DNA from 3 places in the Comamonas trifloxystrobinivorans genome. Region 1 is predicted to be linked to each of the others. Evidence: riboswitches for the same ligand, from Rfam matches in the RefSeq annotation. Region 1 holds a riboswitch; each other region holds the start of a gene.

Region 1 (10,039 bases):
TGCAGCCGCCGCGCAAGCCACGGCGCAGGCTTTCCTGAGCGGCCTGAACGAGCAGCTCGCTGCCACCGGCTATTTGTTTGGCCGCGACCCGAGTCTGGCCGATATGGCGATCCGCCCGTTTGTGCGCCAGTTCGCGGGGATCGACGAGGCCGCCTGGGCCGCAGCTCCCTGGCCACATTTGCAGGCCTGGCTGACGCGCTTGACGGATTCGGCGTTGTTTGAGCTGGTGATGGACAAGTATCCGGCTTGGCACGCTGATGAGGCGGGCGTGCTGTTTCCCGCGCCCTCGGTGGGTGAGGACGTGGCGGCCAGCGCTTGAGTCTTCGCGACGTTTTGCGTGTCGCGCAGATGGATGGCATGATGTTCTAACTGGCGTTGTGCTGCCTGCCTGGCGGCGGCTGGCCGGGACTCGCCCCGGCAGGCGACCTAGCTTTTTGCTGCACGGCAAAAAGCTAGGGGGAAAAAACGTGCCCTGCATCCAGCGTCCCTGACCGCCCCGCGAAGCGGGGCAATCAGGGCAACCTGCGGCCACAGCAAACACCGGCGTGCGGCATAACTCGCTGCACGCCAAGGCGTTCCGCTCAGACAGATGCCGCAAGTCAGAGCACGATGTTTGGCTGTCCTGCGGCAGCCAAATCGCCGGCGTTTGCTGCGTCCGCAGGCGCTGGCTGAAGGGGTGGAGGAAACATCCAAAACAGCCAACGGCCTGCGAGAGCTGCGCCCGTTCACTACTCTCTCCTTCCGCCAGAATCTGAAAGCACGAACAACCAAGACCTGCCAGTTCTGCAAGGACCGACAGGTCTTTCTGTTTTTACTTTCAATCCCCCAGATCACCCTGCCCCAACCGATGCACACAATGCGCACGCGCCAAAGTGCCACCATCCAGGTGAGAGCGCAAAACGCCAACAACGCTATCGGCATCGAGCCTTCCATACCAAACGCCGTCGGGGTAGACGATCATCAGCGGGCCGTGGTTGCAGGGGTATTGGCAGCTGGTTTGCAGCAGCTCGGTGCTTTTTTTCAGCTGCGGGTCGGCTTGCACGGCTTTTTGTAAGAGCGGCCACAGGGAGACCGAGCCTTTGGCGGCGCAGCGGGGGCCGGTGCACCAGAGCACATGGCGGCTGTGCTCGGGAACTTCGCTCCAGGCGAGCGGGTCAGTTTGCCAGTCTTCGCTGAACTGGGTTTGTGCCACGCCAGGCAAAGCGGCAGCGGCTTGCACTTGCGCCAGCAGCAGCTCGGCCAACTCGGGCGCGCTGCCCAAGGGTTCGGCAAATACCACCTGCGGGCGCGCAGCAGGCGGCTGCTGCTCCAGCCAGCGCATGGCCAGTTTTTCGAGCCAGCGGCGCAGAGCGGGTTCGTCGGGCACAAACACGGGCTGGATGGTGATGCGCTCCAGGCCTTGTGGCAGTGCGGTCAGCAAGGCATTCAGCGCCTCGGGCAAAGCGGGCTGGGCGCGGTCCACAAAGGCCAGCGCTACCGGCACTTCGCCGGCTTGCTGCTGGCATTGCTCGCGCAACGCCTGCAGTTCGTTTTTGGCGGCCGAGCCCAGGCCGCCGCGGCCCAGCAGCAAAATGGCGTGGCGGCTAGCGCTCATGGGAAGCCTCTCTCCAATAGCTCACGCGGGGTTTGCCGTGATGCGGGTCGGCATCAATCGCGGCTTGCACGTCGAACAGCGTTTGCACGGCTTCGGCCGTCAGCACTTGTTGCGGGGCGCCCTGTGCAATTACCTCGCCAGCGCGCATCAGGTACAGGCGGTCGCAGTACTGCGCGGCCAAGTTCAGATCGTGGATCACCACCACCACGGTGCAGCCCGAGCCGCGCAGCCAGTCCATCAACTCCAGCTGGAACTGGATGTCGAGGTGGTTGGTGGGCTCGTCCAGAAAAATCAGCTGCGGCTGCTGCGCCAGCGCACGCGCCAACACTACGCGCTGCTTCTCACCGCCCGAGAGCGAGGCCACGCACTGCCCTGCCATGTGGCTGGCGCGTACGCTGGCTAGCGCATCGGCCACCACAGCGCGGTCGCGGGCGCTGTCTCGCCGCCAGCGCGATTGGTGGGGTAAGCGGCCCATTTGCACAAACTCTTGCACCGTGCAATCGAAATCGGTGCGCTCTTGCTGCGACACCACGGCCACTTGCTGCGCAAAAGCGCGGGCCGAGAGTTGCCAGATGTCTTGCCCCAGCAAACGCACCTGGCCACCCGGCTCGGGCTGCAGTGCGCGGTAGAGCAAGCGCAGCAGGCTGGATTTGCCGCAACCGTTGGGCCCGACAATGCCCACCATTTCGCCCGCCTGCACATGCAGCGATACGCCGCGCACAATCGGCCTGGCCTTGACGCCATGGCCGGCGCTCCACGACAGTTGCTGGGCTTGCAGCATCACACTTGCCTCCCCGGCGCATCGGCCGTGCGGCGCCACAGCATGCCGATGAAAAACGGCCCGCCGATCAGCGCGGTGATCACGCCCACCGGCAGCTCCATGGGCGCAAACCAGGTGCGCGCCAGCACATCGACCAGCACCAGAAAACACGCGCCCAGCAAGGCGCTGACGGGCAAGACCCGGCGGTGATCGCTGCCCACCAGCATGCGGGTGATGTGCGGGATGACCAGGCCGACAAAGCCGATCACGCCGCTCACCGCCACCATGGTGCCCGTCATCACCGACACCACCACAAACAACTGCATGCGCAATTGCCGCACCGCCACGCCCAGGTTGGCAGCGCCTTCGTCGCCCAGCAACAAGGCGTTCAGCTCGCGGGCGCACAGGAGCAGCCACAACAAGCCTGCCAGCAACACCACGGTTGGAATGCCCAGCGCACGCCACTGCGCGCCAGCCAGGCTGCCCAAAGTCCAGGTGAGCAAGGCGTTGGCCAGCTCACGCTGGCCGGCGGTCAAGGTGATCAGGCTGGTGATGCCCATGAGCAAATAGCCGACCGCCACACCGCTCAAAATCAAGCGCGTGGCATGCAGTTGCCCTTGTTGCCGCGCCAGCGCATACACAAGCACCGTAGCGCCCAGCGCGCCCAAAAATGCACCGGCGGTGATCGCGTATAAACCCGCCACCGCCAGGCTGCCATAGGCCAGTACCGACACCGCGCCCACCGATGCGCCGGACGATACGCCCAGCATGTACGGATCGGCCAGCGGGTTGCGCACCATGGCCTGCATTACCACGCCCACCACTGCCAAACCCGCGCCCACCAAGGCCGCCAGCAGCACGCGTGGCAAGCGGATCATCCAGACGATCTGGTAATGCTGGCGCTGCGCAGCGCCCTGCCCTGTCACTGAACCATCGGCTTGCAGCCCCAACAGCGCAGCCACTTGCTCGCTCACAATCGCCCACACCATGCCCACGTTGATCGATGCCGAGCCCCAGGTGATTGCGCCCAGCACGCACAGCAGCAACAAGGCCGCCAACAGCGCCAGCCAGGCCGGCAAAGGCCATTCGTTGCTGTGCCAGTGAAAACGGCTGGCGTTGCAGCTCATGGCTGGCTTTCAGGCGTTGCCGCCTTGTTGGCAGGCGGCGCAGGCCACTGCACCGGGTCGATGCGAATCTGCCGCTGCGGGTGCAAGGCTGCTGCCAGGCGCTGCGCGGTTTCGATATTGCGCGGGCCGGGCGTGGCCTCGGCGTAGCTCATCACAAAAAAGCGCCGCTCGCGGATGGCGCTGACCTCGGCCAGCTCGGGGCGCGAGAGCAGAAAATCGATCTTGCCTTGCGCACTGGGCGTGCCGTAGTCGATCACCACAATCCACTCCGGATCGCGGGTGATCACATCTTCCCAATTGCCACGCGGCCAGTTGCGCTCCAGGTCGTCAAAAATATTGCTGGCACCAGCCGCTTCCAGCATGGCTTGCGGCATGCCCAGGCGGCCCACGGTTACGGGGATTTTTTCGCCGCTGTCGTACACAAATACCCGTGGGCGCTCAAGCTCGCCCTGCATCTGCTGCGCCAGGCTGTCTATGCCTGTTTGCAGGCGTGCAATTTTGGGCGCGGCCTGCTGCTCCACATCGAATATCTTGGCGATATTGCGCAGATCCACCAGCATGTCGCCCAGCGCAATCTGGCTGCGCTTTTGCACATGTACGCAAGATTCGCTGATCACATACGAGGCCACGCCGTGGCTGGCCAGCAGCTCGGGCGTCACGCCACCGGGGCGGAAGCCGTAGCTCCAGCCGGCAAAAACAAAATCGGCGCGGGCATCCAAAATTGCCTCCAAGCCCATGCCTTGTGGCGACAGGTTGGGCACTTTCTCCAGCCAGGGCTTGGCCTGCGGGCTGATCTCCTTTTGCGCCTGAATGCCGGAGTAGCCCACCAGCTTGTCGCCCAGGCCCAGGTAGAGAAACATTTCGGTGATGTTGACGTCGTGCGTCACCGCCCGCTGCGGCACGGCCTGGTAGCGCTGCGACTGGCCGCACACATCCACATCCACCGCAGCGCGTGGCTGCGCTGGCACCAAGGCCGCCACCTGCGTGGGCGGCTTGGCGTTGGCCTCGTCGGCCCGCTGCCCGCAAGCGGCCAAGCACAGGGCGGCGGCCAACGCGCCCAGCACGCCAACACTGCGAAAGCTGTTTCTCACCTGCATGGTTTCAGCCCCCGGCCTCAAAAGCGCACATGCGCCGTCAGCTCCCAGCTGCGGCCTGTGCCCAGCAACCACTGGCTGCGGCTGTAGGCGGCGCTGGCGTAGAGCTTGTCCGTCAGGTTGCGGCCTACCAGACTCAGCGTGGTGGAGCGGTTCAGGTTCCAGGCCAGCACCGCATCTGCCACGGTGTACGAAGACAGGCGCGAGCTGTTCGCGTTGTCGCTGTAACGGTCGCCCACATGGCGCAGGCCGAGCGACGCACGCCAGTCGCCGCGCTTGTAATGTGCCCAGGCGTTGGCGGTGATGCGCGGCACATTGGCCGGCCGGTTGCCCGCGCGGTCCAGGCCGCTGGCGCCTTCGAGCAAGCGGTCAAACTGGGCGTCGGTATAGGCCAGATTGCCTTCCAGGCGCCAGGCGGGGTTGGCGTCCCACACGGCAGCCAGCTCCACGCCTTTGGACGACTGCTTGCCGCCCTGCACCGATTCGGCCGGCCGGTCCGGGTTGCGCGTGATGATGTCGTTCTTGCGAATGTCGAAAAGCGCCAGCGTCCACTCGCCCCGGCCGTCGGCCAGCTGCTGCTTGATACCCACTTCCAGCTGGCGCCCCTTGCTGAGCGTAAAGCCGCTTTGCGATTGGCTCAGTGACAGCAAGCTGGTGACCGGATCGTGGCCGGTGCTGGCCTGCGCATACACGCTGGTGTGCTCGCCCAGGCGCCGCGTCAGGCCCAGGCGGGCCGAGGTGCCGCCCAGCTTTTTGTCAAAGCCGCTTTGGCTGAGCAGATCGCGCCGGTCAAAATCGTAGAGATCGCGGCGCACACCGGCCAGCAGCAGCCAATCGGCGCTCAGCTTCCAGGCGTCTTCCAGGTAGAAAGCATGTTGCTTGATGCGCGAGGACATGCGCGGCAAATACGGGTCGGCGCTGCTCCAGTAACCGTTGCTGCCGCCGAGCACCGGCACTTGCGATTGGCCGCTGTAAGGCGAATTGCTGCTGCTCGTGAATTTGGCCTCAGACACATCCCAGCCCAGCGCCAGCTCGTGCGCACCGGCCTGCAAAACCGCACCCAGACGGTTGCCGGTTTGCTCCAGGTCGTGGCCAATCTCCAAGTAGTCCGAGCGGTTCATCACGCCAGCGCGCGGGTCGTAGGCATAGGCCTCGATGTTCTTCCAATGGCGGTCGGCCTTCAGGTGGTACACCTCGTTGCGCAGCAGCACGCCGGCTTGCGGCGTCCACTCGGCCTTGATCTTGTAGCGCTCGTCCTGGTAGTGCACATCGCTGTCGAGAAAGTTGAAGTTGCGGTCGCGCAAGCTGCGGACAATCTTGCCGTCCACCACGGGCGAGCCAAAGTAGCGCTCGGGCTTCTGGTCGCTCACGTCGGCCGTCAGATCCACGCGCAAATCGCTGCTGGCTTGCCAGCGGATGGCGCTCATGAGTTTTTTGCTGTCGCTGTTGCCCAGCTGGCGTTGGCCGTCGCTGCGCTCGCCGTACACGTCGAGCCGGTAGCTCAGGCTGTCGCTCAGCGCGCCCGTCGTGCCCAGGCCAGAGCGCAGGCTGCCGTGCGAGCCCGCGCCCAGCAGCACCTCGGTGCTGCGCTCGCGGCTGGGCTGTTTGCGCACCGCGTTGATGGTGGCGCCCATGGTGCCGCTGCCGTACATGAGAGAGGCCGGGCCACGCAGCACATCAAAGCGCTCGTAGCCCCAGCTGCTGTTGGGGTAAGCCACGGTGCCGGCGGCCACGCCCTGCACCAGGCCGTCTTCGGCCACGCCTACCGAGTTGACGCCGGCAAAACCCCGGCTGGAAAAAGCCAGGCCGCCATTGCCGGGCTGGCTGTTGGCGCTCAGCCCCACGGTGCGCACCACCGAGCCCACCACGGCGTAATCAGCGCGCTCTTCCAACTGCGTGGCAGTGACGGTGCTCAGGCTGGCGGGCAGATCTTGCACGCTGATGTTGAGCTTGCTGCCCGAGGTAGCAGGCAGCGCCAGGCTGTTGCGCTCGGGCGCGTCGCTGGTCACCAGCACCTCGGGCAAAGTGACTTCGGCCAAAGCCAGCGCTGGCATACCCAGCAAAGGGCTGGCGCAGCACAGGCGGCTGAGCTGGCGCGTGAATGAATTGGTGGTTGGGCGAGTGCGTTTGCGCGCAGCCAAAAACAGCCGGGCGACCGGGCGCAAACGGAAAGAGGGAGAGAAAGCAGCGTTCATGAGATCAGGAGTCAAACTGCCTGATGTGGGGGCTGCTCTGCGCCCGACCCTGCCTGCGAAAAACGAAACCAGGGACGAGCGCAAGACCGCCCGTCCACACCCCGCAGACAGTTGGGAGAGCGCGCCCCAAAGGGCACGCCACGGCTAGACACAGGCCGGTCTCCGGGCTTGCAGGTCGGGGCGCGTTACCCCACCAGCATTTCGCCTTCCCAAACCGCGCCGCCCGCAAGGGCAAACGACTGGTTCAGTGGCTGGGCCCCTAAGGGCCCGAGAAATGCGGCTCCTGCCTACCGTTGCGGGGGCAGCCAAGGCTTGCGGCATAGCGCCGGCACCTTGTTCCCGTTTCACTTGCCGTAGCAAGCACCTGTGGATAGGCTTTCAAAAAAAGCATGCCGAGTTTAACAGTTGGCCAGGCGCGTGGCCGCCAAACTCAGGCGCGGATCAGCTCGGCCCCCCATTCCTGCGCCAGTTTTGGGCAGCGCTGCAGCTGCAGCCACTGCGTATCGAAATCGATCACCGTAATTTGATCGGCCTGCTGCGGCCGCGGCGGCAAGCTGGCAAAGCGGCCATCGCTCAGCAGCCACAGGCAGGCGTGCAGCGGCGCTTGCTTGCGCATGGTGCGCAGGCTCTCGTCCAGCAAGGCCAACGCGCTTTCCAAGGGCGTGCCACCACCGCCGCTGATCGGCTCAATCCAACCCGCGTTGAACGCCTGTGCCTTGAAGCTGCGGTGCAGCAGCTGCGCGCCCGTGCCGCTGAAGCCGATCACGCACAGGCTGTCGCGGCTGCGGTAAGCCTGTTCGGCCAGCGCCTGCAAATAGCCTTTGGCCAGCGCCAGCTTTTGGCCGCGCAGCATGGAAGACGATTGGTCCAGCAATACACAGTGCACCAGCTTGGCGCCCGATGCCTGCGGCCGGTAGCGCAGGTGCTCCAACGCCAGCGGCTGCGCGCCTTTGGCGGCCAAGGTCTGCGGCCAGTCCAGCCGTTGGCGCGCCGGCGTTTGGGCGCGGCCTGCGCCGCTGGTATTGCTGGCGCGCCCCAGCTGGGCCCGGCCGTCCTGGCTGGCGCGCATCAGGCTTTTTTTGGCAGGCCCGGCCTCCAACCGGGCACGCTGTGGATGGCGCTGGCTTGCGGCGCGGCCATGCCGCCCCAAGCATCACCGCCTTGGCTTCCAGACGCTGTTGCATCATCGGCGTGTGCATCGCCTTGGCCGTTGTTTTGGCTGGGCGGTGGCTCGCTCGGTGGCGGGTTGCTCGGTGGTTCGGCTTGTTGCGTATCGCCCGCAGGCGTTGGCTTTGGAGCTTGCGCATCCGCGCTGCGGCGGTGCGCCAAAGCCAGCTCGGCCACTTGCTGCACATCGGCCAAGTTCACTTGCGTGCGCCCGGCCAAAGCCGCGCTAGCGCGTGCAGCGCGCAGCATCACCAAATCCGCACGCACGCCTTCCACGCCGGCTTGTTGGCACAGCTCGGCAACCGCGTCGTGCACGGCGTCCGGCCAGGCCACGTTTTCCAAATTGGCGCGGGCGGCCAGCAACTGCGCAGCCAATGCGTTTTGTTGCTCTGCATGGCGCTGGCAAAAAGCTTGCGGATCGGCGTCAAAAGCCATGCGTGCCAGCACAATGCGTTTGCGCGTGGCCACATCGGGCACATTCGGCAGGCGCACGTACATGCCAAAGCGGTCCAGCAACTGCGGCCGCAATTGGCCTTCTTCCGGGTTCATGGTGCCCACCAGCGCAATGCGCGCCGCGTGCTGGTGCGATACGCCGTCGCGCTCCACGCGGTTAATGCCGCTGGCGCTCACGTCCAGCAGCAGGTCCACCAGGCGGTCGGGCAGCAGGTTCACCTCGTCCACATACAAAATGCCCTGGTGCGCCTGCGCCAGCAGGCCGGGTTTGAAGCTGATGGCCGCATCTTGCAGCGCGGCCTGCAAGTCCAGCGAGCCTTGCAACTGCTCTTCGCTGGTGCCCAGCGGCAGGTTCACCCACTGGCCGCTGGGCAGCAAATCGGCCAAGGCGCGGGCGCTGGTAGATTTGGCCGTGCCGCGTGGCCCCTCGATCAGCAGACCTCCCAGCAGCGGGTCTACCGCCAGCAGCAGCAGCGCCAGCTGCAAGGCGGGCTGGCCTTCAATGGCGCAAAAAGGGTAGTTTGTGGTGTTTGCTGTCATCGGGCCTCCAACAGCTGTTCGGTTTGCAACAGGTGCTGCTCCAGCAGCTCGGGGTAATCGCCCGGCTCTTGCCACAGGCCGCGCTGCACCGCTTCAAGCAAGCGCTCGCACAGGCCGTGAAAAGCCTGCGGGTTGTGTTGTTGCATGAATTGGCGGGTATCGGCATCGGCCACAAAAGCATCGGTCACGCGGGCGTATTGGTCGTCGCGCACCACCTGGGCCGTGGCGTCGAAGGCGAACAAATAATCCACCGTGGCCGCAATCTCAAACGCGCCTTTGTAGCCGTGGCGCTTCACGCCATCTATCCATTTGGGGTTGGTCACGCGCGAGCGCAGCACGCGGCTGATCTCTTCTTGCAAAGTGCGCATGCGCGGCGCTTGCGGGTTGCTGTGGTCGCCAAAATACAGCGCCGGTTGCTGGCCGCTGAAGTGCCGCACCGCGGCCGCCATGCCGCCTTGGAACTGGTAGTAGTCGTCCGAATCGAGCAGGTCGTGCTCGCGGTTGTCCTGGTTGTGCACCACCAATTGCAGCTTGGACAGGCGCCGCACAAAGGTCTCGGGCACGGCCATGCCTTCCAGGTTTTGGCCGTAGGCGTAGGCGCCCCAGTTGCGGTAGGCGCTGGCCAGATCGGCGTCGTTCTCCCAGTTGCGGCCGTCGATCAAGCCTTGCAAACCCGCGCCGTAACTGCCGGGCTTGGCGCCAAACACCCGCATGCCGGCGTGCAGGCGCGCATCGCCCGCCTCCATGCCTTGCTGCTGCAATTGCTCGGCCTCGCGCAGCACGCGGGCGCGCACCGGGTTGTCGGCTTCGCTTTCTTCCTCCAGCGCTGCCACCTTTTGCACGGCAGCGTCGAACAAGCGGATCACGTTGCTGAAAGCGTCGCGGAAAAAGCCGGACACGCGCAAAGTCACATCGACCCGTGGCCTGCCCAGCACAGCCAGCGGCAGCACCTCGAAATCACTCACGCGCCAGCTGCCATCAGCCCAAGTGGGCCGCACGCCCAGCAGCGCAAAAGCCTGCGCAATATCGTCGCCGCCGGTGCGCATGGTGGCCGTGCCCCAGACCGACAAGCCCAGCGACACCGGGTACTCGCCCTGCTCTTGCGCGTA
Region 2 (10,039 bases), on a different contig from region 1:
AAAGCTTTAGCGTCGGCAACGGCGGCACCACGCCGGTCGCAGCCAAACCCATTCCCACACTGCACCCGGCCGCGCTGGCGCTGCTCAGCCTGATCGCAGCAGTGCTGGGCGCAGGCGTGCTGCGCCGCCGCGCCTGAGCAAAAGGCGCTGCACACGCCCTGCGCAGCGCCCGTTACAGCCGCAAAACACTGCCACTGCGCACGGTTCGCCCTGTGCAGTTTTTCATTTGCATTGCTCGCCTTGCCGCCTGCAATGCCCATGCAATGGGATAGCACTGTTGATTTGGCGGTTTGCAAAAGCGCGCCCCAGGGCTGCCAACGCGGCAGAAATCGATGTTATGGCATGGCGCGTTGCGCCGTGAGTGGATGGCAGCGCCACGCATATACCGAGATCAGTGAGCGCAGCTCTCGCGGGCTGTTGGCTGTTCAGGATGTCCCTCCCCACCCTTTCAGCCAGCGCCTGCGATCGGAGTAAACGGCGGCGGTTTGGCTGCCGCAGGACAGCCAAACTTCGTGAACTGACTTGCGGCATCTGTTCGAACGGAGCGCCTTGGCGCGCAGTAAGTTATGCCGCACGCCGCCGTTTGCTTCGAGCGCAGGTTGCCCCGATTGCCCCGCTTCGCGGGGCGGTCGGGGACGCTGGATGTAGGGCACATTTCTTTGCTGACTTTCTTCTGGGCCGGCACACCGGACGTGCAGCAAGAAAGTCAGTCGCCCGCCGGGGCGAAATCCCGGCTTCTGCGCGAAGCGCAGACCTCCTTGTAGAGACAACAGTGGCTCGCCGCCACGCGTCCGCCGCAAGCCCCGGTCAGCAGCTGCAAGCAATCAAAACCTGCCCCGCTGACTCAGCCCAGTCAGCCCCCTTTCCGCAACAAATAAATATCCATGATCCACCCATGCCGCTCCCGCGCCGCTTGCCGCGCTTGCACAATCCCCGGCGCCAGCTGCGCCAAAGGCCCGTGCATCAGCAACTGCTGCGGCATGCCCAGGTAGGCGCCCCAGTAGATGGTGGCGCCCGGCTCTTGCGCTACTTGCTGGAAGGAGCATTGCCCGTCAAGCATGACGACGAGCGTGTCCACACCTGGCGGCCAGCCTGTGTCGCGCAGCTGGCGACCGGTGGTTACCAGGAATGGCTCGCCAATACCGTTGAGCGCAATGCCGTGAGCGCTGCACAGCACTTGCATGGAGGTGATGCCGGGCACCACACGCACTTGCTCTTGCGCCAAACCCAGGCGGGCGGCAATGCGCAAGGTGCTGTCGTAAAGCGCCGGGTCGCCCCACACCAGCAGCGCAACGCGCTGGGGGCGCGTAGCAACCGCAGGGCCATGGGCGCGCAAACAGGTCTGCCAGCGCTGGGCAATGGCGTCGTGCCATTCGTCGACTTGCTGGTCGTAATCGGCGCCTTGCTGGCGGCGCAGCGGCATGTCGAAATGGGCAATGCGGTTGGCTGGCACCTGCAATTGCGCCAGCAAGGCCAGGCGCACCTGGGCCAGCTCGGCTTTGTTGTCTTCTTTGTGCGGCAAAAGCACCAGGTCTGCCGAGGCAATAGCGCGCTCGGCCTCGCGCGTGAGGTGCTCGGGGTTGCCGGTGCCTATGCCGATCAGCAGCAGCTCCAGCATCACAGGCCTTCCGTCCCGGCCGGGAAGCGCGGCTCGGCGCCACGTGGGCGGTAGCGGCGGTCGTAATCGTCGGCGTACAAGCGGCTTTGGCCGAAGTTGTCTTGGTTGAGCGTGCGCCCCACCAAGATCAAGGCGCTGCGTTGCAGCGCATTGCTTTGCGCGGTGCTGGCCAGTTCGCCAACGGTGGTGCGCAGCACCAGCTCATCCGGCCAAGAGGCCCGCCACACCACGGCGGCAGGGCAATCTGCACCGTAGTAGCCGAGCAGCTCTTGCTGCACTTGTTCGGCCACATGCACGGAAAGGTGGATGGCCAACACTGCACCAGTGGCGGCAAATGCGGCCAGGGTTTCGCCATCAGGCATGCTGGAGGCGCGGCCCGAGGTGCGGGTGAGCACGACCGATTGGCAAGCGCCCGGCAAGGTGAGCTCGGCCTCCAAGGCGGCAGCGGCTGCGCTGAACGATGGCACGCCGGGCGTCACGGTGTACGGCACCTGGTGCTCGCGCAGAATGCGCAGCTGCTCGCCCATGGCCGACCAGATGCTCAAGTCGCCCGAGTGCAGGCGCGCCACATCGTGCCCGCGGGCATGGGCGGCCAGCATCTCCTGCGCAATGTCTTGCAGCGACAGCGGCGCGGTGTTGACCAGATGCACGCCCGGCGGGCAATGCGCCAGCAGCTCTGGCGGCACCAGCGAGCCCGCGTACAAACACACCGGGCTGGCAGCGAGCAGATCGCGCCCGCGCACGGTAATGAGGTCGGCAGCGCCAGGGCCAGCGCCGATGAAGTGGATGGTCACGATGGAACTCCTGATGTCAAAGTTGGTGTGGGCGGCAAGCCTGCGGGCGCAAGCACTGCTACGGCCAGCGTGGCACGCCGGTCGGCCGACACAATGCGCGGCAAAGCCCAATGGATAGCTTGCGGGCCAGCCAAGCGGCACGCAGCGCACCAGGCCAGGGCTTCGCACACGCTGCCCGTGCCAAAGCGCTGCAGCAGCCGCGAGGATTGGTGTGGCGTGGCCGCGTGGTTGATCTCAGCCTCGGCTATCTGCAAGCATTCCGCCTGCGGCACAGCAGAAGCCTGCCAAGCCAGCAGCGCTTGCCAAGCCGGTGTTTGCATGCGGCTTGGCAGCACCGCAAACGTGATTGGCGCAGGCCCGGCGCCCAAGCCAGCCACGGCGCTGCAAGCCTGCGCCCAGCAACTGGCAAACGAGGCGCGCTCGGCCGCAGCACGCAAACCCCAGCCAACGAGCCAGCGCGTGTGCGGGCTCATGCTGCGCTCCAAACCCACTGCACCACGGGCCTTGCGGCCTGCCAGGCATGCAGCTTGCCCAGCGGCACAGCCTCGCTCCATTGCAGTTGCTGCAAGCGGCCGCCATGGGCACCATGCAGTTGCGCCAGCAAGACCTGCGTCTCCAGCGTTACCGCATTTACCACCAAGCGCCAAGGCGCTTTAAGCCTTGCGCAAAGCACGGTAAACAGCGCTTGGTCAAAACCACCGCCGACAAAAACGGCTTGCGGCTCGCCTGGCAATTGGGGCAGCAAGGTGCGCGAATCGCCCTGCACTACCTGCATGGGCAAAGCAAATTGGCGGGCGTTGTGCTCAATATTGGCAACACGCGCAGCATGCTGCTCCACGCAAACGGCGCGGCCACCAGCCAGACACCATTCCACCGATACCGAGCCAGAGCCCGCGCCCAGATCCCACAGCAGCTCGCCCTGGCGCGGTGCCAGCGCGGCCAGCGTCATGGCCCGCACGGCGTCTTTGGTGATCTGGCCGTCGTGCGCAAAAGTGGCTGTGCTGCGCCCCGGCACGCGCACAAAACCAGCGCCGCCACGCGCCTCAAAGGCAGCGGCAACCGGTGCTGCTGCGGGATCGTCCGCCAGCAAAGATAAGAGCTCGCTCGCCAACGCTGAGCGCAAAACGCGGTCTGGCCCGCCAGCATGCGACACCAGCCACAGTGGGCTTTCTCCCCAACCGGCGGCGCACAGCCACTGCGCCAACTCAGCCGCAGCAGCGCCGTCGCGCAGCAAGCAGATAAAACGCTCGCCAGGCGCCAACAAAGGCGCAAGCGTTTGCAAAGGCCGGGCGTGCAGGCCCAGGCAGTGCGTCTGCTCTTGCGACCAGCCCAGCTCGCCAGCGACCCAGGCAAAGGTGGAAGGCGCCGGGTGGTTGCGCCATTCGCCCACTTGCAGATGGCGCGCCAGCGATGCACCAGCGCCAAAGTGGAACGGATCGCCCGAAGCCAGCACCGCCACCAAGGCCTGCCCGCGCAGCGCCAGCACCGGCCCCACATCGAAAGGCACAGGCCAGGCACGGCCGCGCTCGCCCACGCCGGCCAGGGCCAGATGACGCGGGCTGCCGAACACCAAGCTGGCATGATCGAGGTCTCGGCGCGCGGCTGCGCTCAAACCGTCCAATCCGGACGGATGCATGCCGATGATTGAAAGCCACGGATTGGCCATGACCCATGTTCTCCTGTTAGGGGGCACTTTTGATGCCCATGTTTTGTCTACGCGCCTGCACGCTGCGGGCGTGCCAGCTGTTTATTCCTACGCTGGCGCCACGCAAACCCGGCGCACGCCAGCGCTGCCCACCCGTGTGGGTGGCTTTGGCGGCGTGGCCGGCCTGGTGCAGTACTTGCGCGAGAACCGCATCAGCCATGTGATAGACGCCACGCACCCGTTTGCCGCGCAGATGAGCAGCCACGCCATCGAGGCCTGCGCCGCGCTGGGTGTGCCGCTGCTGGCCATGGAGCGCCCCGCCTGGCAAGCGCAGGCTGGCGACCGCTGGACGACCGTGGCCGACATGCCAGCCGCTGCCAGTGCCTTGCCGCAAGACGGCAGCACCGTGTTCCTTGCCATCGGGCGCAAGCAGTTGGCGGCTTTTGCCCCCTGCGCTGGCGGCCATCACTTTGTGCTGCGCGTGGTTGATGCGCCGGAAGAACCCTTTCCGCTGCCCGCCGCGAATTGCGAGCTGGTCATAGCGCGTGGCCCATTTCAGCTGGCGGACGAGCTGACCCTGCTGCGCCAGCACCGGGTCAGCCGCATCGTCAGCAAAAACGCTGGCGGGCCGGATACCTACGCCAAGATCGAAGCCGCACGCCAGTTGGGCCTGCCCGTGGTAATGGTGGAGCGCCCGCGCCTGCCCGCCCGAACGCTGTGTGAAACGCCCGACGAGGCGATGCAGTGGCTGGCCGCCACGGTGTAACGCCGGAGTACTGGCGAGCTTATTCGGCATAACTGCGCGGCGTGTAAACATGCCGGCCCACTTGCCGCGTGTAGCGGTTGCCCACAATCACCAGGGTGCGCATGTCGGCCATGTCGGCCTGCACCTGCTCCAGCCGGAGTACTTGAAAACTTTCGTCCGGGCGGCTGACATTGCGCGCCAAGCAAACCAGGCGCTGCGGCTCACATTCCTCTTGCAGCACTCGCAAAGCCCGCTCAAAACCTTGCGGCCGGTTTTTGGATGCGGGGTTGTAAAAAGCCATTGCAAAATCCGCCTGCGCTGCCAGGCGGATGCGGCGCTCGATCACGCTCGCCGGCTTGAGGTTGTCGGAGAGGTTGATGGTGCAAAAGTCATGCCCCAGCGGTGCGCCCAAACGCGCGGCCGCCGCCAGCATGGCGGTGATGCCGGGCAGCACTTGCACGTCAACAGCGGCCCAGCGCGCCTGCTCCTCGGGCGTAGCGTGGTCCAGCACCTCAAACACGGCGCTGGCCATGGCAAACACGCCTGGGTCGCCAGACGACAGCATCAACACCTGCCGGCCTTGTGCGGCCGTGTTGAGTGCGGCACGGGCGCGGTCCAGCTCTTCGCGGTTGTCGCTGGCATGCAGCTGCAAATGCTCCAGCCCGGACAAGCGGGCGATATAGGGAAAGTAGCCAAACGCATCGCTGGCGTTGGCAATGGCGGCGCGCACTTGTGGCGTTACCAGCTCGTCTGCGCCGGGGCCCAGGCCCACGACGCTCAGGCATGCTTGTTGTGTTGGCATGGTGGCGTTCTCACATGTCGTTGGCCGGGCGCCGGCCGTGGCCATGCACGATGACGATGGCGAAATACGGGCAGCGCTCAGGCGCGTCGCGCAGCGGCATGACTTGCTGGTCCGCCATGGTGCCGTTGACCACCAGCCAGCCGTTGTCCAACTTGCCATGCTCGGCCAGCAGCGCCCGGATGCGGCCCAGGTGCCGCCCCACTTTCATGAAAACCAGCGCATCGGAGCGCGCCACATGCAGGCGCAGTTGCTCGTCGGGCAAGGTGGCGGGCAAGACGCTCATCACATCGTCGCCCCAGGTCATGGGAATGCCGGTGGCATGCCAGCAACCGACCATGCCCGGTATGCCGGGCAGCACCTCCACCGGCACCTCGCCCGCCTGGCGCAAACGCACAAACAAGTGCATGAAAGAGCCGTAAAAAAACGGATCGCCCTCGCACAGCACCACCACTTGCTCGGTGCGTGCCAGCTCGGTGAGGCGCACTTGCCACTGCGCGTAGAAAGCCGACAACTGCGCGATGTAGCGCGGGTCGTCGTGCGGGATTTCAGTGGTCAGCGGGTACTCCATTGGGTATTCGGTGACCTCGGCATGCAGCATGCCATTGACCAGTTGCCGCGCCTTGCCCGGGTGGCCGCGCTTGCGGAAAAACGCCACATGGCGCGCATTGCGCAGCAGCCGGTCGGCCTTGACGCTGATGAGGTCTGGATCGCCCGGCCCGAGGCCGACGCAGATGATGTTGCCTAGGTTCGTCATCGCCACCCCCTCACTCTGCCGCGCTGGCCAGCGCATTGACAGCCGCCACGGTGATGGCCGAGCCACCCAGCCGCCCTTCAACAATGACATACGGCACGCCGCCCCAGGCGCGCAAGGCGTCCTTGGATTCGGCCGCGCCGACAAAGCCCACCGGGCAGCCGATGATGGCCACCGGGCGCGGACAAGCCGGGTCTTGCAGCATGTTCAGCAAGTGGAACAAGGCCGTGGGCGCATTGCCAATGGCCACCAACGCGCCAGCCAGATGCTCGCGCCACAGCTCCAGCGCCGCCGCGCTGCGGGTGTTGCCCATGTCGGCAGCGAGCGCCGGCACATGCGGGTCTTGCAAGGTGCAGATGATGGCGTTTTGCGCCGGTAAACGCGCGCGGGTAATGCCTTCGCTCACCATGCGCGCATCGCACAAAATCGGCGCGCCGCGCTGCAATGCGGCCTCCGCTGCCTCGGCAAAATCGGGCGAAAAATGGATGTGCTGCGCCAGCTCCACCATGCCGGCGGCGTGGATCATGCGGCAGGCCACGCGCTCTTGCAAAGGCGAGAAGCGCTGCAGATCCGCCTCGCTGCGGATGATGGAAAAAGACTGCCGGTAGATGGCAGCGCCACTGGTTTCGTAGCTGTGCTTAAGCGTGGAGGTCATGGATCAGTTGTTGTATTTGTTGGGGCGCGGCGCGCAACGCATCAGGTATGAGGCAGACGGGCGGCGCAGCATGGCTGCTGTTGGAGCGGAGAAAAAGCTGGACCGAAGCGCCCTGCAAGACAGCGCTGATTTCTGCCGTTGCATCGGCAGCGAGCGCACAGCGCTTGGCGCAGCCGCTGACATGCAAATGGCTGCCTGCGGGAACATGCGGCGCCAGTTCCATAGCCAGCGCCTGCGCCGGAATATGCGCTTGCGCACAGCGCGGCGCGCCCGTGCAGGCCGAAACGCGCAAGCGCACGTCGTCGGCTTCGGTAATCCAGTACTGCGGGTCTTGAAAAGCCTGGCCCAGCGCCGCATCCACCCACAACGACCGCCAAGGCGTAACGCGCAATGGTGCGCTTTCGGGCAGATGCTGCAGCACCGCCAACATGGCATGCGCATTGACGCGGCCCAGTGACGCGCCAATCAACACGCCATCGGCAGGCAATGAAACAGGCCTTGCAAGCGCGCTGGCCGCCGCAGCTACCTCACGGTGTATTTGCGTGTTGCGCGGGTAATGCGCAATCAAACTGCGCAGCCGCGTTGGCGCCGGCTGGTGTTGCATGCGCTGCTGCGCAAACCAGCGGGCCAGCTGTATGGCGGTGCTGACAGCGTCTTCTGCACACTCAAACGGCAGCCATTCCAAAGCGCCGCTGGCACAGAGCGCGTAACGCCCATCGGGCTCCAGCCACAGCCGAATGTCGGCACCCGTGTTTTTGAGCCGCTGCTGCCCGTCATCCACCAGCAAACCAAACTTGCTGGGCAGCGGCGCCAGGCCCAAGCGCTGCAAAGCTGCCGGGCTGAGCTGTTGCTGCACCGCTGCCGAGAGCTGCAACGCCAGCGCATGCGTTGCATCGCCCGGCCGGTAAAACGGCGTGCAGTGCACGGGTGGCGCCAGATCAGCATCCGCCTGCGCAGGCACCAGCCCGGCCGCCACCAGCGCGGCCCGCAAACTGCCCAGCCCGGCTTCGGCCACGCCACGCAATTGCACATTGCCCAGGCGCGTAAGCTCCAACTGCGAGTCGCCATGCGCCACCGCCAACTCAGCCAACACGCGCCATTGCGCCGCAGTAATGGCCGCACACGGCGGACGCGCGCGCACCAGCCAGCCGTCTTGCGCCTGCATGGGTTGCCAGGCGGTGGGGCACCAGCCTTGAACGCTGAAGGATGGGTTCATGGTTGGGCTGCGCAGATGAAGCCCAACGCGCAAGCCGCGTTGCGAAACCCGGCCAGCCGCAGCATGCAAAAAGCACAATAACCACGCTCACGCCTTAGCGTAAAGCACTCAGAAGATAGAGACAGAAGCTCTCGCGCCATGCAGCACCCACAGTCGCTGCGGCCACCACCCGGGCCGCATGAACAAAATGTGCAGAAGGAGAGATAGAAATCTGGACGAGACAAAGACCGGCAGCCGCTGCCCGCAATGCGGACGTGGCTGCCCATCAGGTCACATGCACTCCCGCTGCGCCTTGAAAACACCAGGCCGGTCTCCGGACTCTCAGAGTTCAGCGGGCTTTTGCCAGCTGTGTTTGCTACGCGCCTTCCCGCTTTCGCAGTGGCTGCCCGGCTGTGCGCCTGGGCTTGCGTGCAACGTCTCTGATTACCGTTGCGGGTGCAGTGCAGGCATTGCAGCCTTCTGTGTAAAGGCCACGCACCTGCTTCCCGTTTCACTTCGCAGCGCAGAACGCGCCTGGAAGCACCTGTTGTGGGAGTGGATTCTACGCCGGGTTTGGCACCCGGCCCAAAGATCGTGATGCGGGTGTGGCTTGCCCGAGCTTTGGCGCAATGCGGCGCCAGCAGAGAGTCAGTCGCGCAAGGGCAAAGCGCCTACCAGGCGGCCTGCCAACAAGGGGTAAGCCGTTTCATGCACCAGCTCCAGCTGGTCGATGCGCCAGGTTTGTTGCCAGGCCGACAAGGCGCTACAGGCTTGCACCAGCGGCTGCCAAGGCAGCGCCTCGCGGTAGCGAAACAGCGTGATGTGCTGGATTTGCGGCCGGTTGCGATCGGGGAAACGGCTGGCAGCGTAACCGTCCATATCGTCACGCAAACGCTCCAGCGCCGTTATGGTTATTGCCTTGGCGGCAAAGCGCCAGATGGTAGTCAGCGGGTAGAGGCGAACGCGTAGCGGTGAGCGTTCGTTTTCTCTGCGAGGAGGTCTGCGCTTCGCGCAGATGCCGGGATGTGCGCCCGGCGGCGCAGTCACTTTCATTGCGCCGCCAATGAAAGTAACCAAAGCAAGGCGGCCCCTGCTGCCTGCGTCCCTTTGAATTTCGCTTTGGCGAAATTCAAGAGGGCAACCTGCGAGTGCTCGGGCGTGGCCTGCACCGTGAAACTCACTGCGAGCCAAAGGCTCTCCGTTCAAACAGACACGGTGAGTCAGAGCACGAAGCAGTTGCACTCTGCGGTGCAACTGCCAGCCCACGCCCTGTGCTCCTCGGCGCATGCAAAAGGGGTGGGAGCGGGATAGCTTCGTGGAAGAACGAAGGTGGTTAACGATGGCTGGCAGTTTTTCTCCCTCTCCCTCGGGAGAGAGCTGGGGCGTACACCGCCCAAATGCAGACCGCATGCCAACGGTAAGGCAGTACCACCCTCACCCCTAGCCGGGCGCCCCCACCCTCTCCCGCCAGCGGGAGAGGGAGTGAAACGGCGCAGCTCTCGCAGGCCGTTGGATGTTCCGGCTGTTGGCTGTTGGCTGTTGGCTGTCCCCCACCCCTTTCAGCCAGCGCCTGCGATCGGAGCAAACGGCGGCGGTTTGGCTGCCGCAGGACAGCCAAACTTCGTGCTCTGACTTGCGGCATCTGTTCGAACGGAGCGCCTTGGCGCGCAGTAAGTTATGCCGCACGCCGCCGTTTGCTTCGAGCGCAGGTTGCCGCGAAAGATTCGCTCCGCGAAGCTTTCGGGGACGCTGGATGTAGGGCACGTTTCTTTGCCTCCTTTCTTGCCGTGCAGCAAGAAAGAAGGTCGCCCGCCGGGGCGAGACCCGGCCAGCA
Region 3 (10,039 bases), on a different contig from region 1:
CGCAGACCGCTTTGTTGAAGCCTTTGATGCGGATGGCTACCGACGAGCGCTGGAGCAGCGCAGTGCTGGTTTGGGTAGCCGTTTGGTGCCGTTGTCGCTGTATGTGCACATACCGTTTTGCGAGTCGCTGTGCTACTACTGCGCTTGCAACAAGATTATCACCAAGCACCCCGAGCGCGCCGACGAATACCTGGACTATCTGGAGCGCGAACTCGATTTGCAGTTGGCGCATTGCCGCAGCAATCAGCCTGTCAGCCAGTTGCATCTGGGTGGCGGCTCGCCAACCTTCCTGAGTGATGAAGCACTCACACGCCTGATGGAAATGGTGCGTGCACGCTTTCAGCTGCAGCCGGGGGGCGAATACTCTATAGAGGTCGATCCCAGAACAGTGACGCCGGCGCGACTCCGCCATCTCTACAGTGTGGGCTTTAACCGTTTGAGCTTTGGCGTGCAGGATTTTGACCCGCAGGTGCAAAAAGCCGTGCACCGAGAGCAGCCCGCCGAGCAGGTGTTTGATTTGGTGGCGCAGGCGCGCGCCATCGGCTTTGAGTCCATCAATATCGATTTGATCTACGGCCTGCCGCAGCAAACACCGGCCAGTTTTGCCCGCACCATGGAGCAAGTCTGTCTGCTGCGCCCCGATCGCATTGCGCTGTACGCCTATGCACATTTGCCCGAGCGCTTCAAGCCCCAGCGCCGCATTGCTGTGCAGGAGCTGCCCAACCCGGTCGACAAGCTGTCCATGTTGGCGATGGCTTTGGAGAGTCTGCAGGCGGCGGGCTATGTCTATGTGGGCATGGACCATTTTGCTTTGCCTGGCGATGGGCTGGCCGTGGCCAAGCGCCAAGGGCGCCTGCACCGCAACTTTCAGGGCTACAGCACGCAACCCGATTGCGATCTGATGGCGCTGGGCGTGTCGGCCATTGGCAAAATCGGTGCCACCTACAGCCAGAACGCCAAAACGCTGGAAGAGTATTACGACCTGATCGACCAAGGCCAGATCCCCGTGGTGCGCGGCTTGGCGCTGGGCCGGGACGACATGCTGCGCCGCTGCGTGATCATGAGCCTGATGTGCCAGGGCACGGTGGTGCTGGAGTCGGTCGAGCAATCATGGCTGGTCGATTTTCGCCAGTACTTTGCCGCTGAGCTGGAGCAACTGCAGCCCTTGGTGGAGCAGGGCCTGGTCGAGATCACGCCAGAGGCGATCAATGTGACCGAGCTGGGCTGGTACTTTGTGCGCGGCGTGGCCATGGTGTTTGACAAGTATCTGCAAGCCGACCGCACGCGGGCCCGTTTTTCCAAAATCATCTGAACGAGTCAGCGCGGGTGGTGGGCCGCATGGGCTGCGGCTCAGCACCCGTTACGCTTCAGGCAGAAAGTGCCGCCAGGCTTTTGTACAGCATGTACATGGCCAGGCACAGCAAAATGCCGCCAAAGATTTTCTTGAGTTGCGCCACGGGCAGCTGGTGCGCCGCCTTGGCGCCCAGTGGTGCCGTCAGCACGCTGCAAACGGCTACGGCCACCAGGCCCGGCAGCCAGATATAGCCCAGCGAATGTGGTGGCAGGTTTTGCGCATGCAGGCCGGCCAGCATGAAGCCGATCACGTTCGTCACCGCAATCGGGAAGCCCAGCGCAGCGCTGGTGGCCACTGCGTTGTGGATGGGCACGTTGCACCAGGTCATGAAAGGCACGCTGATAAAAGCGCCGCCGGCTCCCACCAATCCAGATAAGCCTCCGATCACGCTGCCAGCCGCCAGTTGGCCGCCGGTACCAGGCATGGTGCGGGTGCTGCTTGGCGCGCTCGACTTGCGGAACATGCGCAACGCCGAGTAGCCGACAAACAGGCCAAAAAACAAACCCAGGTAAGTGCCTTTGAGCAAAGCAAAAATGCCCAGGCTAGCCACCAGCCCACCCAGCACAATGCCGGGCGCGAGGCGTTTGACGATGTCCCAGCGCACGGCGCCGCGCTTGTGGTGGGCGCGCACGCTGGAGACCGAGGTGAACATGATGGTGGCCATCGAGGTGGCAATCGCCATCTTGATCGCCAGCTCTGGCGCCACCGCCTGCGTGCCCAGGATGTAGGTCATGAAAGGCACCAGCACCATGCCGCCGCCAATGCCGAGCAAACCTGCCAGAAAACCGGTGATCAGGCCCAAGCACGAGAGCGGGAGCAATACGAGAGGATCGGTCATGGTGGGCGTTCGCGCAGGAAAAAGGCCACCTGACTCAGGTGGCCTGAAAGCCCCGCCGCAGCGGAGAGGAGAAGCTGACGGGTGGCAGCGCTGGAGGGCGGCCGCCCCAAATGAGGTGTTCGCAGCGGATCCACCGGACCGTCATCCTGAACCGGGGGTTCAGGTGGGCGAGGGCAACCTGTCGTTGGGTTCATCTGACGCGAGACGATCACGCTCAACAGGTGATGTACCAAGCCCGTGCTCGTAGAGCATTGGTTCAAGGAACTATAAAGTCCGGCAGGGCTGCGAACGCTTCCATTGTACCGGCTGGGGCCTGGTTGCCGGCCCAAAATGCCAATTCAATGTCCGAAACTGGGGCAAAAATAGTAGCAGCCAGTGCTTGATGGGAAAGCGCTGGCTGCTGGTTTTTTGCCAAATCCTTGCAATGGGCGGCAATCTGTGTTGCAACCGCTGCCCATGCGTGGGGATTGAGTGCCTCAGGAGGCGGCGGTGGCGTTGGCGGTTGCGGCCGCAGCCGTGTCGCTGGTGGCTGCGTCGAGGCGCTGCATGATAGCTTGCAGGCGCGGCTCGTCCCAGTTCAGCGATGCCTGGCCGCTGGCGGCAGCGGGCTGTGCCGCCGCTTCGCTGCGGGCCTGTTCGGCTTGCTGGTTCAGCTCGGTGTTCTGGGTTTTCAGGTCGAGCAGGTCAAAAGCCATGTTCAACGCGGCCAGCACGGCAATGCGCTCGCGGCCGCGGATCTTGCCGCTGTCGCGGATGCCGCACATGGCGTCGTCCACCTGCTTGACCGCTGCCAGCAGGCGCTCTTCCTGGCCTTCGGGGCAGCCCAGCATATAGCTTTGCTGCATGATGTGTACTTCAAGCTGCTTCATGATTCGTCCTGGTCAAAAGTCTTGGGCAGGCGTTCGATCAGCGCGTCCACGCGCGAGCGGGCGGCTGTCAGGCGCGATTGCAGGGAGTCGCGTTCCTGGGTGAGGGAGGCCATCTGCTCTTGCAGTTCGGCGTGCGCGCGTTGTAGTTGTTCGTGGCGGGTCAGCAAGGCTTCCACCCGTTCCAACATCAGGTCCAAAGAAGGCGTAGTGACCATAGAGAGACAGTTTTTGATTGCGCAACAGTAAAGACGATAAAATTGTACCCGTTGGTGCTCGCCACGGTGGTTCACACCCTGGCAGTTCAACGGGAAGCAGGGGAGTTCGCTTGTGCCCTACAAGCCATGCCCAACCTGCGCTGCCCCCGCAACGGTAAGCGATCGATGGCTGTACGCCATCTGCAGCCGCAATATTGCCACTGAATACCTTGAACAAGTGTTTGGGAAGGCGCGCGCTGTGACATCGTCAGCCCGGATACCGGCCAACGCTGAGGACTGCGGTGCGTCTGCCTGACAGGCGTGCCGCTTCTGTTTTTCCCCATTTGCCGGCGGGGAGGCTGGCGCGGGGTAGTTATCGCCTGAGATTCCCATGAAATCCCACTTGCCGCTGGTGCGCCTGTCTGCGCCTGAGTCCGCTGTTGCCTTGTCCACCCTGTCTTTCTCGCCCCGGCGCGTAGCCCTGGCTGCCGCCTTGCTGGCCGCTGCCGGCGCCCAGGCCCAAGAGGCCGCCAGCGCGGATGCAACAGAGGGTAAAACCTTGCAGGAAATGGTGGTAACCGCCAACCGCATTGAGCAGCCGCTGTCGGATTTGACGGCCGACATGTCGATCATCGACGACAAAACCCTGCAGCGCCAAGGGCCGGGCGCCATCGCCGATGTGCTGGCGCGCGTGCCCGGCATCCAGATCACCCGCAACGGCGGCCCGGGCGCGGCCACTAGCGTTTTCATCCGCGGTGCGGAATCGCGCTTCACGGCGGTGTATGTAGACGGCGTGCGCCTGGATTCGCAATCCACCGGCGGTGCCTCCTGGCAGTCGCTGCCCTTGGCGCTGATTGAGCGCGTGGAAGTCTTGCGCGGCCCGGCCGCTGCCGTGTATGGCTCGGACGCCATGGGCGGCGTGGTGCAGATTTTCACCAAAAAAGGCGAAGGCGCACCCAAGCCCTACGTCGGTTTTGGCGTGGGCAACCGTGGTACCTACACGGCCGAGGCCGGCATCTCGGGCGGCGCAGGTGCTTGGGATTACTCGCTGGGCCTGAACCGCGCGCAGTCCGACGGCTTCAATGCCCGCAACACGGCCACCGCCAATCCCGACAAAGATGGCTACCGCAACAACGCCATCAATGCCCGCCTGGGCTACCAGATCAACAAGCAGCAGCGTCTGGAAGCGACCATGCTGGCCAGCGATATGAATTCCGGCTACGACACCAGCCAGCAAGACGACCGCAGCATCAACAAAATGTATGCGCTGGGCCTGAACTGGCAGTCGCAATGGACCGACAACTACAGCACCAAGCTGCAGTTCACCCAGTCGCGCGACTACTACGAAACCCGCCCCTCGCCCTACGAAACCGATACGCGCCTGCACAACTACCTGTTCCAGAACGAGTGGCGCTATGGCGTGCACACACTGACGGCTGCGCTGGAGCGCCGCGAAGACACGCTGGTCAACGGCGACATCAACCGCGACCGCAGCCAGAACGCGCTGGCGCTGGGCTACGGCCTGCACAGCGGTGCGCACACCGTGCAACTGAACCTGCGCCGTGATGACGACAGCGAATTCGGTGGCAAAACCACGGGCAGCGCGGCTTACGGCTACGAGTTTGCGCCCAACTGGCGCGCCACCGCCACGGTGGGCACGGCTTTCCGCGCGCCTACGCTGTACCAGCGCTTCAGCATGTATGGCGATCCGTCGCTCAAGCCCGAAGAAAGCAAGAACGCCGAACTGGGCCTGCGCTGGGCGCAAGGCAGCAACAGCTTCTCGGCCACCGTCTACCGCAACAACGTCACCGAGCTGATCAACTGGGTCAGCAGCACGGGCACTTGCGCTGGCAACTCCGGCCCTTATGGCGGCTGCTACAGCAATGTGGGCCGCGCGCGCCTCGAAGGCATCACCTTGGCCGGCACCACCAAGCTGGGCCAGTTCAACCTGCGCGGCTCGGTCGATTTCCAGAACCCGCGCGACCGCGATACCGACAAGCTGCTGGCACGCCGCGCCAAGCGCTTTGCCTCGCTGGGCGTGGATACGCGCTTGGCTGGCTGGGATCTGGGGGCTGACATGCAGGCCACGGCCAAGCGTTTTGACAACGCAGCCAACACCAATGTGCTGGGTGGCTACACCTTGTTCAATCTGTCGGCCGCAACGCAGATCGCCAAGGATTTCAGCTTTATCGCCCGCATCAACAACCTGACCGACAAGAAGTACGAAACCGCGCGCACCTACGCCAACGAAGGCCGCAGCTTCTACGCCGGCATCAAGTGGATGCCGCAATAAGCCGTGACTGAAGCAGTGCATTCCTCTGCCGCAGCTGTTCGTTGCGTGGCGCTGCTGGTGGCAGCGCCGGCCTCCGGGCAAGGCAAAACCACGGTCACCGCTGCCTTGGCGCGGTTGCATGCCCGCGCCGGGCGGCGCGTGCAGGTGTTCAAATGCGGGCCGGATTTTCTCGATCCGCAATGGCACCGGTTGGCCAGCGGCCAGCCGGTACACGCGCTGGACCGCTGGATGAACGGCGATGCCGATGTGCGCGCACGCCTGCACCAGGCCGCGCAACACAACGATGTGCTGCTGATCGAAGGCGTGATGGGCTTGTTCGACGGTGCCAACAGCGCCGCCGAGCTGGCCAAGGCGTTGGGCGTGGCGGCCATCGTCGTTATCGACGCGGCGGCCATGGCCGGTACCTTCGGTGCCATCGCTTATGGCTTGCAGCATTTTGACCCCGGTTTGCAGTTGGCTGGCGTGCTGGCCAACCGCGTGGCCAGCGCCCACCACGGCAACTTGCTGCGCGAAGGCCTGCGCGACCCGGCTCTGTGGCTGGGCGCCATGCAGCAGGTGCAGCGCGAAGGCAGTGCGCCACGCGCCAACCTGCTGCCAGAGCGCCACCTGGGCCTGATCGCGGCGCACGAGCTGCCCGATGCCATGCAGCGCCTAGACGCCGCTGCCGATGTGCTGGCGCAAACCCCGTTGGGCCAACTGCCTTGGTCTGAATGGCAAGCGCGCTGGTCGGTTGATTTTGTGGCGCCGCCTGCTGTGCCTGCCGTGCCAGAGTTGCTGGCCGGCAAGCGCATTGCCGTGGCCCGCGATGCGGCTTTCAGCTTTATCTACACCGCCAACCTGGAATGCTTGCAAGCCATGGGCGCCGAGCTGGTGTTTTTCTCGCCGGTAGCCGGCGAGCGCTTGCCCGCTTGCGATGCCTTGTGGTTGCCCGGCGGTTACCCTGAACTGCATTTGCCCGCGCTGCAGGCCAATGCTGGCCTGCAGCTCGATCTGCAATCCCACCTGGAGCAGAACAAGCCAGTCTGGGCCGAATGCGGCGGCATGGTGGCGCTGGCCGAAGGCCTGACCGATCTGGAAGGCCGCTGGCACAAACTCTGGGATCTGCTGCCCGCGCAAGCGCAAATGCAGCAGCGCCTGGCCGGCCTGGGCATGCAGCAACTGGCAACGCCTTGGGGTTTGCTGCGCGGCCACACTTTCCACTATTCGCGGCTGGAGAGCGAAGCTGCCACCTTGGCGCGCAGCAGCCGCCCCGGCCAAGCGCCTGAAGCAGGCAAGGGCGAGGCGCTCTACAGCCACGGCAGCATCCACGCCAGCTACTTCCACGCCTGGTTTGCCTCTTGCCCGCAGGCGGTGGCCGCTTTGCTGGGTGCGCCGCAAACGGTGGTCGATGCGCAAGCCTGGCAAGCCGCCGTGCCCACGCTGACTGAATAAGATGGCGGCCATGGCAGACCACCTGTTTTATCCAACCGGCGCAGCGCTCAAGCTCTTGCTGTTGGGCGGCCAAAAATCGGGCAAATCGCGCCAGGCTGAGCTGTTGGCACGCCAATGGCTGCAGGCCGATGCCTCACACCGCGCCAGTTTGATAGCCACTGGCACGGCCTACGATGCAGAAATGCGCGAGCGCATTGCCCGCCACCAGCGCGACCGCGCTGAGCGAGTGGCGCAGCTCGCCACCCTGGAAGCACCGCGTGCCGTAGCGCAGGCCATTGCTGCGCACAGCTCGCCGCAGCATCTGCTGATTGTGGATTGCCTCACCCTGTGGCTCACCAACTGGCTGATGCCTGCGCCTGATCTGGTAACGCCGCAAGACGACGAGGACACTTGGCCGGCGCAGGCCGCGCTCTTTTTGCAAGCGCTGCAGCAAGCGCGAGGCCCGGTCATTCTGGTCAGCAACGAAATCGGTCTGGGCGTGATCCCGCTGGGGCGCGAAGTGCGCGCCTTTGTCGATGCGCTGGGCACGCTCAACCAACAAACGGCTGCGGTTTGCAACCGTGTCACCTTCATGGCGGCAGGTTTGCCGCTGCAGATGAAATGATGCCCCGCTCGAAAGCTCCTCTTTTTTGGCACATTACTGCCAGTGCCGTTGCGCTGCTGTGCGCGTTTTCCGCTACTGCGGCCTCCGCGCAAAACCAGTCTGCCGCCGAGCGCGCGGCCACTGTTCCAGTCTTTGCCGAATCGGCACGCCAGGCGCCGCAGCCTGTTACCGACGACCGCGGCAAAACCGTGCTGCTGGCCAAGCCGCCGCAGCGCATTGTCAGTCTGCTGCCATCGCTCACCGAAGGCACATGTGCGCTGGGCCTGTGCGACCGCTTGGTGGGCGTGGACCGTTATTCGGACTGGCCGGCAGCGGTCAAAAAACTGCCCGTGGTGGGCGGCGGGCTGGACCCGAGCGTGGAATCGATCGTGGCGCTCAAGCCCGATCTGGTCTTGCTCTCCAACGCCTCCAAGGTGGCCGAACGGCTGGAGGCGCTGGGCGTCAAAGTGGTGGCGCTGGAGGTGAAATCGCAAGCCGGCGTGCACAAGGTGCTGGGCCAACTGGGCCAGCTGCTGGGTGTGCCGCCCGAGCAAGGGTCAGAGCGCGTGTGGCGCGAGTTGCAAGCGGGCGTGGTCGAAGCCGCACAATTGGTGCCGGCCAGCATCAAAAACACCCGCGTGTATTTTGAAGTGAGCCGTGGCCCTTATGCGGCTGGCCCGCAGTCTTTCATTGGCGAAATACTCAGCCAACTGGGCGTGGGCAACGTGGTGCCCGCTGAGCTGGGGCCGTTCCCGCGCCTGAGCCCCGAGTTCTTGCTGCGCGCTCAGCCCGATGTCATCTTGCTGGGCAACCGCAGCATGCAGGCTGCTACCAGCTACCCGGGCTGGAACAACCTCAAGGCCATCAAAGGTGGGCATCTGTGCGTGTTCAGCGATCAGGATTCGTACACCATCGTGCGTCCCGGCCCGCGCATGGCCGAGGCCGCGCATTTGATTGCCCAGTGCCTGGTTGACAAAGCGCCCAAAAAGCAGGGCGCGGAGGCGCAGCGTTGATGGCAGCCGCTTTGCCCGCAGCAGCGCCAGAAGCCGCTCCCGGCCAGCGCCGCAGCACGGTACTGGCCGTGGTGTTGTTGCTACTCTCCTTTGTGCTGCTGATGCTGGGCGCCAGCGTGGGCAGCACCGGTTGGGAGAGCGTGCTGCGCATGCGCGAAGACCCGATCTCGTGGCAAATCGTGATGGATATCCGCCTGCCGCGTTCGCTCGGCGCCTGGCTGGCCGGCGCTTTGCTGGGCCTGGCAGGTGCGGTGGCGCAAGGCTTGTTTCGCAATCCGCTGGCCGATCCGTATTTGCTGGGCAGTGCGTCCGGTGCATCGCTGGGCAGCGCGCTGGGTTTGGTGCTGATGGGATCGTCCATCACCAGCCTGAGCCTGGTTTACCGCCTGGGCATGACGGGCATGGCATTCGCAGGCGCTGCCTGCGCCGTGGCGCTGACCGTGGTGCTGGCGCGCAATGTGCAAAACACTTTGCGCCTGCTGCTGGCCGGCGTGATTGTGGGCGTGGTGCTGGGCGCTGTGCGCGATCTGCTGGAGTTGAAACACCCCGACATTCTGCAAGCCATGCAAGCCTTCACCTTGGGCACCTCGGCTTTTGTCGGCTGGGAAGGTTGTGCGCTGATGGCGGCTGTGCTCTTGTTCTGCGCGCTGGCCACCTGGGCTTGCTCGCGCGTGCTCGATGGTTTGACCTTGGGCGAAGCCACCGCCAACAGCCTGGGTCTGCCGCTGACGCAATTGCGTTACGGCCTGGTAGCCGTGCTGGCGCTGGCCACCGGCACTTCGGTGGCACAAACCGGCTTGATTGCTTTTGTGGGCTTGGCCGCACCGCACCTGGTGCGCAGCCTGGTGCGCGTTGGCCATGGCCGCAGCACTTTGTTGGCCGCAGCCATGGGCGGCACCTTGCTGTTGGCGGCCGACATTCTGGCGCGCTGGCTGGTGGCACCACAAGAGCTGCCGGTGGGCGTGCTCACTGCTGCACTGGGCGGCACCTATTTGCTGTGGCGCATGCACCGCAGCACGCGTGCGGCAGGAGCAATGTAATGGCAGAGTTCCAAACGCCAGAAAAAATCGCGCTCAGTGCGCAGGCTCTCAGCGCCAGCGTGCACGGCAAACCGATTCTGCGCGAGCTGTCCGCTGGCTTTGCCCAAGGGCGCTGGACCAGCATTGTCGGCCCCAATGGCGCTGGCAAATCCAGCTTGCTCAAGGCACTGTGCGGCCTGTGGCCGGCGAACAGCATGCAAGGCCAGGTGAGCCTGCTTGGCAAGCCCGTGCAGAACTGGCCGCGCAAGCAGCGCGCCCAGGCGCTGGCCTGGCTGGGTCAGGGCGAAGTGGTGACCGAAGATTTGACCGTGCTCGATGTCGCCTTGCTGGGCCGTTTGCCGCACCAGCCTTGGCTGGCATCGCCCAGCGCGAAAGACCATGCCATCGTCGAGCGCTGCCTGCGCCAGACCCAGGCCTGGGAATG

The links. Region 1 has a riboswitch for cobalamin ahead of ACFIQF_RS00280 (TonB-dependent receptor). Riboswitches for the same ligand answer to the same signal wherever they lie in the genome.
Region 2: another riboswitch for cobalamin. It lies ahead of ACFIQF_RS22460 (nitrite reductase); the one in region 1 lies ahead of ACFIQF_RS00280 (TonB-dependent receptor).
Region 3: another riboswitch for cobalamin. It lies ahead of ACFIQF_RS12570 (TonB-dependent receptor domain-containing protein); the one in region 1 lies ahead of ACFIQF_RS00280 (TonB-dependent receptor).

What each region holds. Positions count from the first base shown of each region.
Region 1 covers NZ_JBHZGV010000001.1:57,987-68,025, forward strand. Annotated here, with positions in the region: gene ACFIQF_RS00255 (glutathione S-transferase) at 1-319, shown strand, start outside; gene ACFIQF_RS00260 (CbiX/SirB N-terminal domain-containing protein) at 818-1,594, opposite strand; gene ACFIQF_RS00265 (ABC transporter ATP-binding protein) at 1,584-2,375, opposite strand; gene ACFIQF_RS00270 (FecCD family ABC transporter permease) at 2,375-3,481, opposite strand; gene ACFIQF_RS00275 (ABC transporter substrate-binding protein) at 3,478-4,578, opposite strand; gene ACFIQF_RS00280 (TonB-dependent receptor) at 4,596-6,770, opposite strand; cobalamin riboswitch at 6,907-7,153, opposite strand; gene ACFIQF_RS00285 (vWA domain-containing protein) at 7,201-7,839, opposite strand; gene ACFIQF_RS00290 (magnesium chelatase ATPase subunit I) at 7,839-8,930, opposite strand; gene cobN (cobaltochelatase subunit CobN) at 8,927-10,039, opposite strand, start outside.
Region 2 covers NZ_JBHZGV010000024.1:55,781-65,819, forward strand. Annotated here, with positions in the region: gene ACFIQF_RS22415 (hypothetical protein) at 1-137, shown strand, start outside; gene cobF (precorrin-6A synthase (deacetylating)) at 854-1,618, opposite strand; gene cobM (precorrin-4 C(11)-methyltransferase) at 1,618-2,412, opposite strand; gene ACFIQF_RS22430 (cobalamin biosynthesis protein) at 2,409-2,885, opposite strand; gene cbiT (precorrin-6Y C5,15-methyltransferase (decarboxylating) subunit CbiT) at 2,882-4,078, opposite strand; gene ACFIQF_RS22440 (cobalt-precorrin-6A reductase) at 4,077-4,823, shown strand; gene cobJ (precorrin-3B C(17)-methyltransferase) at 4,843-5,604, opposite strand; gene cobI (precorrin-2 C(20)-methyltransferase) at 5,615-6,358, opposite strand; gene ACFIQF_RS22455 (precorrin-8X methylmutase) at 6,369-7,010, opposite strand; gene ACFIQF_RS22460 (nitrite reductase) at 6,994-8,226, opposite strand; cobalamin riboswitch at 8,514-8,758, opposite strand; gene ACFIQF_RS22465 (hypothetical protein) at 8,854-9,084, opposite strand.
Region 3 covers NZ_JBHZGV010000009.1:156,604-166,642, forward strand. Annotated here, with positions in the region: gene hemN (oxygen-independent coproporphyrinogen III oxidase) at 1-1,312, shown strand, start outside; gene ACFIQF_RS12555 (sulfite exporter TauE/SafE family protein) at 1,368-2,192, opposite strand; gene ACFIQF_RS12560 (cell division protein ZapA) at 2,669-3,061, opposite strand; gene ACFIQF_RS12565 (DUF904 domain-containing protein) at 3,058-3,276, opposite strand; cobalamin riboswitch at 3,312-3,558, shown strand; gene ACFIQF_RS12570 (TonB-dependent receptor domain-containing protein) at 3,647-5,548, shown strand; gene ACFIQF_RS12575 (cobyrinic acid a,c-diamide synthase CobB) at 5,552-6,979, shown strand; gene ACFIQF_RS12580 (bifunctional adenosylcobinamide kinase/adenosylcobinamide-phosphate guanylyltransferase) at 6,990-7,583, shown strand; gene ACFIQF_RS12585 (ABC transporter substrate-binding protein) at 7,583-8,575, shown strand; gene ACFIQF_RS12590 (FecCD family ABC transporter permease) at 8,575-9,615, shown strand; gene ACFIQF_RS12595 (ABC transporter ATP-binding protein) at 9,615-10,039, shown strand, end outside.